Regions from separate parts of the Rahnella sp. P4_A8 genome, predicted to be linked through region 2. Evidence: predicted binding sites of a transcription regulator. Region 2 holds the regulator's gene; the other holds the start of a gene.

Region 1 (5,997 bases), on a different contig from region 2:
TTCGACAAACCCTTCAATCCCCCATTTGGTCGCATGATAAAGACTGAAGTTGGGATAAGCGATCTGTCCGCCTTCCGATGAAACCTGCACAATCCGGCCGCCACCTTGTCCGCGCAGGTAGGGTAAAACGGCGCGGATAAGCTGGATCGAACCCACCAGGTTAGTGGCGATCTGCCTGTCGATTTGTTCGTCACTGGTTTCTTCGCCTGCGCCGAACAGGCCATAACCGGCATTGCTGACCACGACATCAATACGTCCCATCTTAGCGAATGCTCCGGCAACGGCTGCTCTGATTGCCGGAGTGTCTGTGACGTCGAGCGTGATGCTATGCAACTGATCGCCATAGATCGCCTGTAAGGCGTCAAGCGCACCCGTCTTGCGTACGGTGGCGATCACCCGGTCACCGCGCTCAAGTAGCTGTTCAGTGAGCAGGCGTCCAAGGCCGGTCGATGTGCCGGTAATAAACCATGTCTTTGCCATTATCAAATGCCTCTGTTGCAGAAGTTGCCAGACATTCAGGGTAGGGCAATACTATTGTTGCGTTAATACCCAATAACCCGCATGAACAGGTGAATATTCCCCACCAATGAGCAAACCATTATTGAGCAAACCGACCCTGGCAGAACTCAGGGCCTTTATGGCTGTTGCTGAACACCGCAGTTTCCGCCGTGCCGCCGATCTTTTAGGCATTACCCGATCCTCGCTCAGCCATATTATGCGCGGGCTTGAAGATCGTCTTGGCGCACGCCTTTTGCACCGCACGACGCGCAGTGTGTCACTGACCGAAACGGGTGAACGCCTGCTGAAACGGATTAATCCGCTGATGAACGGGCTTGATGCGGCGCTGGAAGACGTAGCAGGCGAGCCGGGGAGGCTGACGGGTGAATTACGTATCAACGGCAGCGAGGGCGCTATCCGCTTGTTGTTGCGCAATATTGTGCCGCAATTCATGGCGCGTTATCCCGGTGTGGCGCTGGATCTGGTGGCGGAAGGAAAGCTGGTGGATATTGTCGGGGAAGGGTTTGACGCAGGGATCCGGCTGGGAGAAGCGGTTCCACGGGACATGATCGCTGTGCGGCTCAGCCCCGACATGCGCTTTCTGACCGTGGCTTCGCCGGATTATCTTGCGGCGCATCCCGCCCCTGAAACGCCGGATGATCTCGCCCGCCATCAGTGTCTGCGTCAGCGCCTGCCCAGCGGAAAACGCTATCGCTGGGAGTTCCACAAACGCGGACAGGAAGTGGCGGTGGACGTGCCGGGAAATCTGACGCTGGATAATACGCAACTGATGATTGAGGCCGCACAGGACGGGCTGGGGATCGCGTATGTTCCTGAAGATTATGCGCAGGTTGCGCTGAAAGAAGGGCGGCTGATTGCAGTGCTGGAAGACTGGTGCCCGCCAATCCCCGGTTTGTTTCTCTACTTCGCGGGCAACCGGCATGTGCCCGCGAGCCTGCGGGCATTGATCGAGATGGTCCGGGAGAAAAGCGGTTAAACGCCGCTTTTCACGCCGGATAATTCTGTCAGTCCTGACGCAACACCTGATGTCCGTGGGCGATCAGTGCATCGGTGACTTTACGCATCATGCGGCTTTCGGGCGCAAAACGGTGCCAGTAAAGCATACGGCGCTGGAACAGGCCGGGCGTCAGGTCGATCAGCTCGCCGCTTTCCAACTCTTTCTCGATTTGCAGATGCGGGATCATGCAGCAGGTGGTGCCCTGACGGGCCAGTTGCACAAAGGCTTCCGACGAGTTAACGATGTGGCACGGCACGCTGCCCGGCGATAAATCGAAGTTCTGTTGCAGGAAGGCCTGATGCATATCGTCCAGATGGTCAAACGCTACCGCAGGCGCTTTCAGCAAGGCGGAGCGGGTAACGCCGTTCGGGAAATAGCGATCAGCAAAAGGTTTCGAACCCACAAACAAATAGTCCAGCGCACCAAGCTGATCCACCAGACAGCTCGGCAGTGGCTGGGGTTGAATACTTACCGCGCCCACCACTTCACCACGACGCAGACGTTCCTGCGTGCGCGTTTCGTCTTCCACCTGTAAATTCAGGCGGATAGGGGAATCAACCAGCACTGATTTCAGCGCCGGTAACAGCCAGGTTGCCAGACTGTCGGCGTTGACCGCCAGTGAAAGCAGCAGAGGTGTATCATTGCTTTCATTGTTGCTGTCACTGCCAAGCCACTCTTCTTCCAGTAATTCCACCTGATGTAACAAGGCCAGTAATTTCTGTCCCTGTTCAGTCGGCCGGGGTGGAACGGTACGAACCAGCAGCGGCTGGCCGAACAAATTTTCCAGTTGCTTAATGCGCTGAGAGACGGCCGATTGTGTGATGCAAAGCTTCTGCGCTGCGCGCTCAAAACCGCGCTCACGGATCACCGCGTCCAGTGCCTGCAGCGTTCTATAGTCCGGGCGTTTCATCGGAGTTCTGTCCCTTAGATTTAATTTTATCCGAACACTATGCCACAGATTGTCAGGATTTGTGGTGAGGAAAATCTTTGTGTTTGCAGCACAATTGCACTTAATAAGTGTGATCTGGCTGCGGTGTTGTTTATCCAAATTGCCGGGACATGCTTTATAATCACCGGCACTCTTCGTTCCACCGAACTATTCACGCCACTTACGTGTTATCAGACAGAGAAGCCATTATGACGCAGGAAGAATTGAAAAAAGCAGTCGGCTGGGCCGCACTGGATTACGTCACGTCGGGCACCATTGTCGGTGTCGGTACCGGATCCACCGCCGCACATTTCATTGATGCACTGGGTTCCATCAAAGGCCAGATTGAAGGTGCGGTTTCAAGCTCCGATGCCTCTACCGCAAAACTGAAGAGTCTGGGTATTCATGTTTTCGACAGCAATGAAGTGGATTCGCTGGATGTGTATGTCGATGGCGCGGATGAAATCAACGGCTCGATGCAGATGATCAAAGGGGGTGGCGCTGCGCTGACCCGCGAAAAAATCATTGCCGCGATTGCCAAAAAATTCATCTGTATCGTGGATGCTTCCAAGCAGGTTGATGTGCTGGGTAAATTCCCGCTGCCGGTGGAAGTGATCCAAATGKCGCGCTCTTATGTTGCGCGTGAACTGGTTAAACTCGGCGGCCTGCCGGAATACCGCCAGAATGTGCTGACAGACAATGGCAATGTGATCCTTGATGTGCATAACCTGAACATTCTTGATGCCGTCGCGATGGAAAATAAGATCAACAGTATTGCCGGTGTTGTGACTGTCGGCCTGTTCGCCAACCGGGGTGCTGACGTGGCGCTGGTCGGGACTTCTGAAGGTGTCAAAACCGTCAAACTGAAGTAATCAGAATATAAGCAGAAGATCTGGCTGCTTTAGGGCAAGGCAGCCAGCCTAAGCCTCGTCATTGCGCTGTCATAACGCAATGTTATGAAGATGATAATTTTCTGACTGAATCATCTTTTCTTCAAAGGCTTTAATTTGGTGACTTATGTCACATTTCTGTATTTCTCCTCCTGAACGTCTGGCACAGTAAAATTGAACCAGCATGAAATGCTAAAAACCGGCAGGCGTGCTGAGCCTTCTGCTGGGGGGCAGGCAATCGTTTGTATTGATGATGGCGGATTTTTTGTTATGTTGACTGTGAGCAGTCATCTTGCAGTTCGAATTCAGCCAGAAAAATATAGGGTCGGGAAATGGCAAAAGTATCACTTGAGAAAGACAAGATTAAATTTTTGTTAGTGGAAGGCGTCCACCAAAGTGCGGTTGATACACTCCGTGCCGCGGGTTACACCAATATTGAATTTCACAAAGGTGCTTTAGACACGCAATCGCTGAAAGAATCGATCCGTGATGCGCACTTTGTTGGACTCCGATCGCGTACTCAGCTGACTGAAGAAGTGTTCCAGGCAGCCGAAAAACTGGTGGCTGTTGGGTGTTTCTGTATCGGCACCAATCAGGTAGATCTGAAAGCTGCGACCCGTCGCGGTATTCCGGTCTTTAACGCACCCTTCTCCAACACCCGTTCGGTTGCGGAAATGGTGCTGGGCGAAATGCTGCTGATGATGCGTGGCATTCCTGAAGCTAACGCCAAGGCGCACCGTGGTGTCTGGAACAAATTAGCCGTCGGCTCGTTCGAAGCGCGCGGCAAGCGTCTGGGCATTATCGGTTACGGCCACATTGGTACGCAACTGGGGATCCTGGCGGAAAGCCTGGGGATGCGCGTCTTCTATTATGACATCGAAAGCAAACTGCCTTTGGGCAACGCGCAGCCGATTGCCACACTGGAAGAATTGCTCAATACCAGCGACGTGGTCACGCTGCATGTGCCGGAAACAGCCGGAACCAAAGACATGATCTCCGAGTTGCAACTGGCGCAGATGAAGCCGGGCGCGTTGTTAATCAACGCCTCACGCGGTACGGTCATCGACATTCCTGCTCTGTGCAATGCGCTGCGTAACAAACATCTTTCCGGTGCGGCTATCGACGTCTTCCCGGAAGAACCGGCGACTAACAGTGACCCGTTCAATTCTCCGCTGTGTGAATTTGACAACGTGCTGCTGACGCCGCATATCGGCGGTTCAACGATGGAAGCGCAGGAAGGTATCGGCCTCGAAGTGGCAGGCAAACTGGCGAAATACTCTGACAACGGTTCTACACTGTCAGCGGTCAACTTCCCGGAAGCGTCTCTGCCAGCGCACACCGAGAAAGCCAGCCGTCTGCTGCATATCCACGAAAATCGTCCGGGTGTGCTGACCAGCATCAACCAGATTTTTGCGGAACAGGGTATCARCATTGCTGCGCAGTACCTGCAAACCAGCCCAGAAATCGGTTATGTGGTGATTGATGCGGAAACGGATATCAATACGCTGACTACCGCGCTGCAACTGATGAAGGCGATTCCGGGAACCATTCGTGCCCGTTTGCTTTACTGATAAGCCTTTCTGAAACAGACAAAATACCAACCGCCGAAAGGCGGTTTTTTGTTTTATGGCATCAGGGCGTTAAAAAATGTCTGCAGAGGGAATAAAGGGGGGATCAAAACGTCAGAAGTAAAAGGACAGGGTAATCAGACCGCAGAGGATCATTGATGAAAAAGTGATTTCGAACAGGTAGCGGCGCAGCATCATCTGTCAGTACCTCAGGGCAGAAAACGGAGAAAAAAACACCCGGCGAACCGGGTGTTAAATTTTTCAGTCTTGATAAGAGTGAACAGATTCGTTCACAAAGACTTCTTAGTGACTTCTTATGCTGCCGGAGTTGCTTTAGCCGGAGCAGCTTTCTTAGCATGTTTCACGTGCTTTTTAGCCGCCTGCGCCTTCTGAGCAACAGGAGCCGCTTTCTTAGCGTGTTTCACGTGCTTCTTAGCCGCCTGCGCTTTCTGAGCAACAGGAGCCGCTTTTTTAGCGTGTTTCACGTGTTTCTTAGCCGCCTGCGCCTTCTGAGCGACTGGCGCTTTTTTAGCGGCTTTTTTGTGTTTCTTGGCAGCTTGCGCTTTCTGAACAGGTTTCTTGTGTGCTTTATGCTTAGTGGCATGAGCCGGAGCTGCGGTGGTTGTGGTAGCAGCAGGTGCCGGCGTTGCGGTAGTTTCAGCAGCGAAAGCGACAGAAGACAGGCCCATTGCAGCGGCTACAACCAGAGCTAATACTTTTTTCATCTTTAATTCCTCAGGGATCTTGGTTTGTGTGTCTACCCCACTGCGGGGCCGATGTGAGAATAATAGGCGTGACAAACCTTGCTGTCCGTGAGTGATTGGTTTCGGCATGTAACGGTATGTATAAAGAGAAAGTATTATTAATTTCAATTGGTTGGGTTTTTAAAAAGCGAGGGAGACGTGCGGATTTCAAGCTTAGTTACAACATACTTATGAGGTGTGCTTTCTATTTCTGGCTGGCACTCTGCTTACCGTGGATTTATATCGTCTGGCATCACCATCTCCACACTTTTCCAGGCGTGATGACCTCAGGTAAAGGCACATCCCAGTGTTCCACCGGTAAAGCATCGACATGCTGACAATCGTGCGCTAA
Region 2 (5,997 bases):
TTTTATCCCTTTACGCCGCTTTGGCTGGCCTGTTCCTGAGGAACAATCAACTTCGGCGCCAGCATAAACATAAACCGGGTACCGACGCCGACTTCACTCATGACTTCAAGTTTCGTGTGGTGATGGCTGAGCGCATGTTTGACGATTGCCAGTCCCAGTCCGCTGCCGCCGGTCTGACGTGAACGGGCTTTATCGACGCGGTAGAAACGTTCGGTCAGGCGCGGCAGGTGCTGCGGCGCAATGCCCGGTCCGTTGTCGCTGATCTGGAACTGTGCGCCATGCGGCGTTTGTTGCCAGCTGACTTCAATCCGTGTCCCCGCTGGCGTGTGGTTAACCGCGTTATACACCAGGTTCGACACCGCGCTGCGCAGTTGATCTTCATTACCAAAGACCTTCAGCTTGTCGTTTACGCGAAACACCACTTCATGCCTGCCGTTGCTTAACGTTTGCACTTCACGTTCGAGCATGCCGAGCATCACCGGAATATCGACTTTCTCGTGCAAATCAATATTCGCTGAGGCTTCGATTTTCGACAGCGTCAGCAGCTGCTTCACCAGCCCGTCCATGCGCCGCGTCTGTTCCTGCATGGTATCCAGCGCTTTAGTGCGGAAAGGCTCTTCCAGCTTGGCGTCTTCCATCATTTCCAGATACCCCTGCAATACCGTCAATGGGGTTCTCAGTTCATGACTGACGTTAGCGAAGAAGTTACGCCGTGCGCCTTCAAGCTGACGCATCTGGGTCACGTCGCGTGCCACCATCAGCAGTTGTCCTTCGGAATAAGGCATGACGCGAAACTCGACATAATGCTCATTATTGAGTTGTAAATTCAGCGCCCGGCTGAAATCGCGGGTCTGGATCCACAGCCGGAATTCCGGATAACGCAGCAGGTTGAAGATATGTTGCCCGTTATCTTCCGGCCAGCGGAAACCGAGCAAATCCTGCGCCAGTCCGTTACACCAGAAAATATTGCCATCTTCAGTGGTCAGCACCACGGCATCCGGCAGCGATTCGGCACCGCTGCGAAAACGTTTGATGAGCTGACCTAATTCCCGACGGCGACGCCGGTTGCGTATCTGCATCTGGTTCAGCCCGTAAAACAGCGGCTCCCAGCTCCAGCGCCCATTCGGTGGCGTAATGCTGCGGTCGAGCCACAGCCAGTGAGAGAGTTTAAGCTGGTTGTAATAATTCCAGCCCAGTGCCGCCATCAGCGACACCAGGAGGAGCCAGCCGAAATGGCCGACGAAGATACCGAGAATTAACGCTGGCAGGCAAAAGAGAAACAATTCACCCGCCAGTCGTTTCCATGACAAACGTTCTAGCACACAGATTCTCCGCTGTGAGGGCTCAATAACGCGTTGAAAAACGGTATCCGGTACCACGAACAGTCTGGATCATTCTGTCATGTCCACTGGTTTCCAGCGCCTTACGTAAACGACGAATATGCACGTCAACCGTGCGATCTTCCACATAAACGTTAGTGCCCCAGACGTTATTGAGCAACTGTTCGCGGCTGTATACACGTTCGGAATGGGTCATAAAGAAGTGTAATAACTTAAATTCGGTCGGCCCCATATCGAGCGCCTGCTCGTTGGCCATTACCCGGTGAGACGACGGATCCAGGCTTAAACCCTGCATGTCGATCACTTCTTCCACCGCCATTGGCGAGATGCGACGCATCACGGCTTTAATGCGGGCAACCAGTTCTTTCGGAGAAAACGGTTTAGTGATGTAATCATCGGCACCCACTTCAAGGCCGCGCACCCGATCTTCTTCTTCACCGCGTGCGGTCAGCATCATCACCGGAATTTCGCGGGTCAGTGCCTCACGTTTAAGATGCTTAATAAACTGAATACCGGAACCGCCAGGTAACATCCAGTCAAGCAGGATCAGTTCAGGGTAAGGTTCAACAAGCTGCCCAATCGCTGAATCAAAATCCTCAGCTTCTACGGCCTGATAGCCATTTTGTTCCAGTACAAAACACACCATTTCACGGATTGGAGCTTCGTCTTCAACCACCAATATACGTCTAGCCATCGTAGGTCCTGCCAATAGGTTAGCGATCTTTTATTTGATTGCGGGCGCCATTATGCGTCAGTTTTGTGACAGATTTATGAATGAAAAGAATGGTTCATTACAGTCAACTATGACAGATAATTTCCGGCCATCTTGCTGAAATTGGTCTGATTTATCGGGGACAGCTTCCCCTGCCGACGTTTATACTTTACCTCATTGTCGTCATCCAGGGTTCATACGGGAGTCTCATGCGCCTGATCCACACCTCAGACTGGCACCTCGGCCAGTACTTTTTCACTAAAAGCCGTGCAGCCGAACATCAGGCATTTTTGCGCTGGCTGACTGGTCAGGTGCAACAACATCAGGTCGACGCCGTGATTGTCGCGGGCGATATTTTCGACACGGGATCCCCACCCAGTTATGCCCGCGAATTGTATAACCGCTTCGTGGTGGAATTACAGCAAACCGGCTGCCAGCTGGTGGTGCTGGCTGGTAACCACGATTCTGTCGCCACGCTCAATGAATCGCGCGAGCTCCTTTCCTGCCTGAATACGCGGGTGATTGCCACCGTCGGTGAAAACCTTTCTGAACAGATTTTAGTGCTCAGTCAGCGTGACGGGAAACCCGGCGCGATACTGTGCGCTATCCCGTTTTTACGCCCGCGTGATCTGCTCGCCAGCCAGGCGGGACAGTCCGGCAGCGACAAGCAACTGGCATTGCAGGAAGCCATCGCCGCGCATTATGACGCGCTCTGGCAGGCTGCGCAGGCCAGACGTGACGAACTGGGCATGCCGCTGCCTATTATTGCGACCGGCCATCTGACGACTGTCGGTGTCAGTACCTCAGATTCCGTGCGCGACATCTATATAGGTACGCTCGATGCGTTTCCGGCGCAGGCCTTTCCGCCGGTCGATTATGTGGCACTGGGTCATATTCACCGTGCACAATGCGTCGCCAAAACCGAACATATCCGTTACAGCGGCTCGCCGATTGCCCTGAGTTTTGACGAACTGAGCAAAGCTAAAAGTGTGTACTTACTTGATTTTGATGGTGCGACGCTCAACGCCATCGACACACTGGAAATCCCGGTTTTCCAGCCGATGCAGATAATCAAAGGCTCGCTGGTGGAGATTGAACAACAACTGGCACAGTTCGAAGGCGGTGATCCGGCCAAACCGGTGTGGCTCGATATTGAAGTCTCCACCCAGGATTATCTCAGCGACATCCAGCGACGCATTCAGGCGCTGACGGAAGATCTGCCGGTAGAAGTCGTGCTGTTACGCCGCAGCAAAGAACAGCGCATCAACAGTATTGAGCAGCAGGAAAAAGAAACCCTCAGCGAACTGAGCGTCAGCGACGTGTTTGAACGACGACTGGCGCTGGAACCGGCCCCTGACGAGCCGCGTCAGGCTCGGATGCGCACGTTGTTTGCGCAGGTGGTTGAACAGGTTACCAACGGTCAGAACGCGGAGGATAGCGCACAATGAAAATTCTCAGCCTGCGTTTAAAAAACCTGAACTCGCTGGAAGGCGAATGGAAAATTGATTTCACCGCCGAGCCGTTTGCCAGCAACGGATTATTCGCCATCACCGGTCCGACCGGTGCGGGGAAAACCACCCTGCTCGATGCCATTTGTCTGGCGCTTTATCATCAGACGCCACGGCTGAACATTACACCAAGCCAGAATGAACTGATGACCCGCCACACCGCAGAATCGCTGGCCGAGGTGGAGTTTGAAGTCAAAGGTGTGGGTTACCGCGCTTTCTGGAGCCAGCGCCGCGCCAAAAATTCCCCTGACGGCAATCTGCAGGCACCGAAAGTCGAGCTGGCGTTACTGGCCGACGGCAAAATTCTGGCGGATAAAGTGCGCGATAAACTCGATGCCATCGCCACACTGACCGGGCTGGATTTCGGTCGTTTCACCAAATCCATGATGCTTTCACAGGGGCAGTTCGCCGCGTTTCTGAATGCCGATGCCAACGACCGCGCCGAATTGCTGGAAGAACTGACCGGCACCGAGATTTACGGTCTGCTTTCTCAACGCGTGTTTGAGCAACATAAAGAAGCGCGCATTGCGCTGGACGGTCTGCATCAGCGTATGGCCGGAATCGAACTGCTCAGCGAAGAACAGCGCCAGACGCTCGAATCACAACGTGCTGAACTGAACGCGCAGGAAATCAGCCTCAGTCAGCAGGCGCAGCAGCGCCAGCAGGATCTGAACTGGCTGCAACAGTGGCAGCAGGTGCAGCAAAAACAGCAGCAGTCTCAGCAACAACTGACCGCCGCAGAGCAGGAAAATCTGGCCGCCGCGCCGCAGTTACAGCAACTGGCGCGCAGCGAACCGGCAGAAAAACTGCGTCCGTTACTCAATGATCGCCAGCGCTGTCAGGATGACGCGCAGCGCCTTCAGCAATTACTGATACAACTGACGCAGCAGCAGGAGCAGCAGATTGCACAGATGACGCCGCTGAGTCTGGCGGTGGAACAGGCGCACACTGCGCGGCAGAAACAGGCGGAAGAACAGCGCCAGATGCAAACGCTGATCGAAGAAAAAATCCTGCCACTGGATAGCGAAATCGCGCAATGGCGCAAATCGCTGGTGGAAACACAACAGGCGGTCAGCGAGTCGCAGAAACAGGCTGGTGAACATAGCGCGACGCTGCAGCAAATCACGGCGGAACGTCAGAAACTGGATGAGGAAAGCCGCCAGCATCACACCCGTCAGGCCGCGCTGACTGAGGCCCTTAACGTCGCACAACAACGTCAGGCTGAACTGGAAAAACAGTACCCGCAGGTAGTGTTACAGAAACGTCAAACCGAACTCATGCAGCTCCGGCCGGTGCGGCAGCAGCTGTTTTCACTCGCGCAAATCTTCCCGCAACTGAACCAGCGCGTGCAGCAACAGCATAAAGATTTTGCGCAGTACCAGACGCTGCTGGCCGAAGAAGAACTGCGTCTGGGCGCGATCCGTCTGCAATGTCAGAAACAACTGGAACATCTGAACGACGTCAAGGCGCTGCATAAACAGGAAATGCTGATCGTCAGCCTTGAAGCCGAACGTGCGAATTTGCAAAGCGGCAAAGCCTGTCCGCTGTGCGGCTCAACATCACATCCGGCGATTGAACATTATCAGGAGGTTAAACCTTCTGAAACCGCGCAGCGCGTCGAGAAAATGCAACTGGAATTCGATGCAGCAAAAGCCAGCGGTATCGAACTGGCGGCGAAAATTAAAGGTCTGAAAGAGCAACAAACACGGCTGCAAACTCAGCTTGAGCAGGATCAGCAACAACTGAATGCGCATACCCTGAACTGGCAACAACTCAGTGCGCCGCTGAATCTGACGTTTACGCTGCATGATACCGCCGACATCACGCAATGGCTGACCGCCCGCGATGAGGAAGAGCAGCAGTCGCAGGCGCGGCTGAGCCAGCACGAACAGCTGGCGCGGGCCCTGCAACAGGCCAAAGATGCCCTGAACGACGCACTGAATGCACAGCAGAAAGTGCAGCAGCAAAGTGCCTTGCTGACAGAGCGCGTTACCCGGCTGGAAGAGATGCAGGCAAAATCTCAGCAAGACCTCGTGCGGTTGCAAAAGCAACTGGCGGAAGGTGAAAAATCCCTTTCTGAGCTGAATGCCCGACGCCTCGAACTGTTCGGAGAGCGTCAGGTTACTCAGGTTCGCGAGCACTTACATCAGCAACAACAGGCGACAGAACAAGCGCTGAGTGATGTCCAGACCGCGCTGCATAAGGCGCAGGAACAGCGCGACCAGTTGGCCGGTCAGTTGGCCAGTACGCAGCAGCAACAGTTACAGACCGCCGCACAACTGACGCTGGTGGAACAGGCGTGGCAGCAGGCATTGAGCGCCAGCGGATTTGCGGATGAAGCCGCAGTGAAACTGGCGCTGCTCGACGACGCGTTGCGCCAGCGGCTTCAGCAACGCAAAGAACATCTGCAACAACAACTGGCACAGGCGCAGGCATT

Evidence for each region. The regulator PhoB, encoded in region 2, activates phosphate uptake and scavenging genes when phosphate is short. The targets are predictions, from matches to a motif close to CTGTCATAAAACTGNCNNAT.
Region 1: a site for PhoB is predicted at 3,405-3,424, ahead of serA (phosphoglycerate dehydrogenase). Genes of this name have one in related genera too.

The regions. Positions count from the first base shown of each region.
Region 1 is NZ_JBFUHK010000027.1:46,272-52,268, reverse strand. Features, by position in the region: gene AC1DUO_RS14755 (SDR family oxidoreductase) at 1-480, opposite strand, end outside; gene AC1DUO_RS14750 (LysR family transcriptional regulator) at 587-1,495, shown strand; gene AC1DUO_RS14745 (LysR family transcriptional regulator ArgP) at 1,524-2,426, opposite strand; gene rpiA (ribose-5-phosphate isomerase RpiA) at 2,654-3,316, shown strand; gene serA (phosphoglycerate dehydrogenase) at 3,667-4,905, shown strand; gene ydgU (small membrane protein YdgU) at 5,017-5,097, opposite strand; gene asr (acid resistance repetitive basic protein Asr) at 5,217-5,627, opposite strand; gene AC1DUO_RS14720 (5-formyltetrahydrofolate cyclo-ligase) at 5,899-5,997, opposite strand, start outside.
Region 2 is NZ_JBFUHK010000031.1:14,988-20,984, reverse strand. Features, by position in the region: gene phoR (phosphate regulon sensor histidine kinase PhoR) at 3-1,322, opposite strand; gene phoB (phosphate response regulator transcription factor PhoB) at 1,345-2,034, opposite strand; gene sbcD (exonuclease subunit SbcD) at 2,262-3,500, shown strand; gene sbcC (exonuclease subunit SbcC) at 3,497-5,997, shown strand, end outside.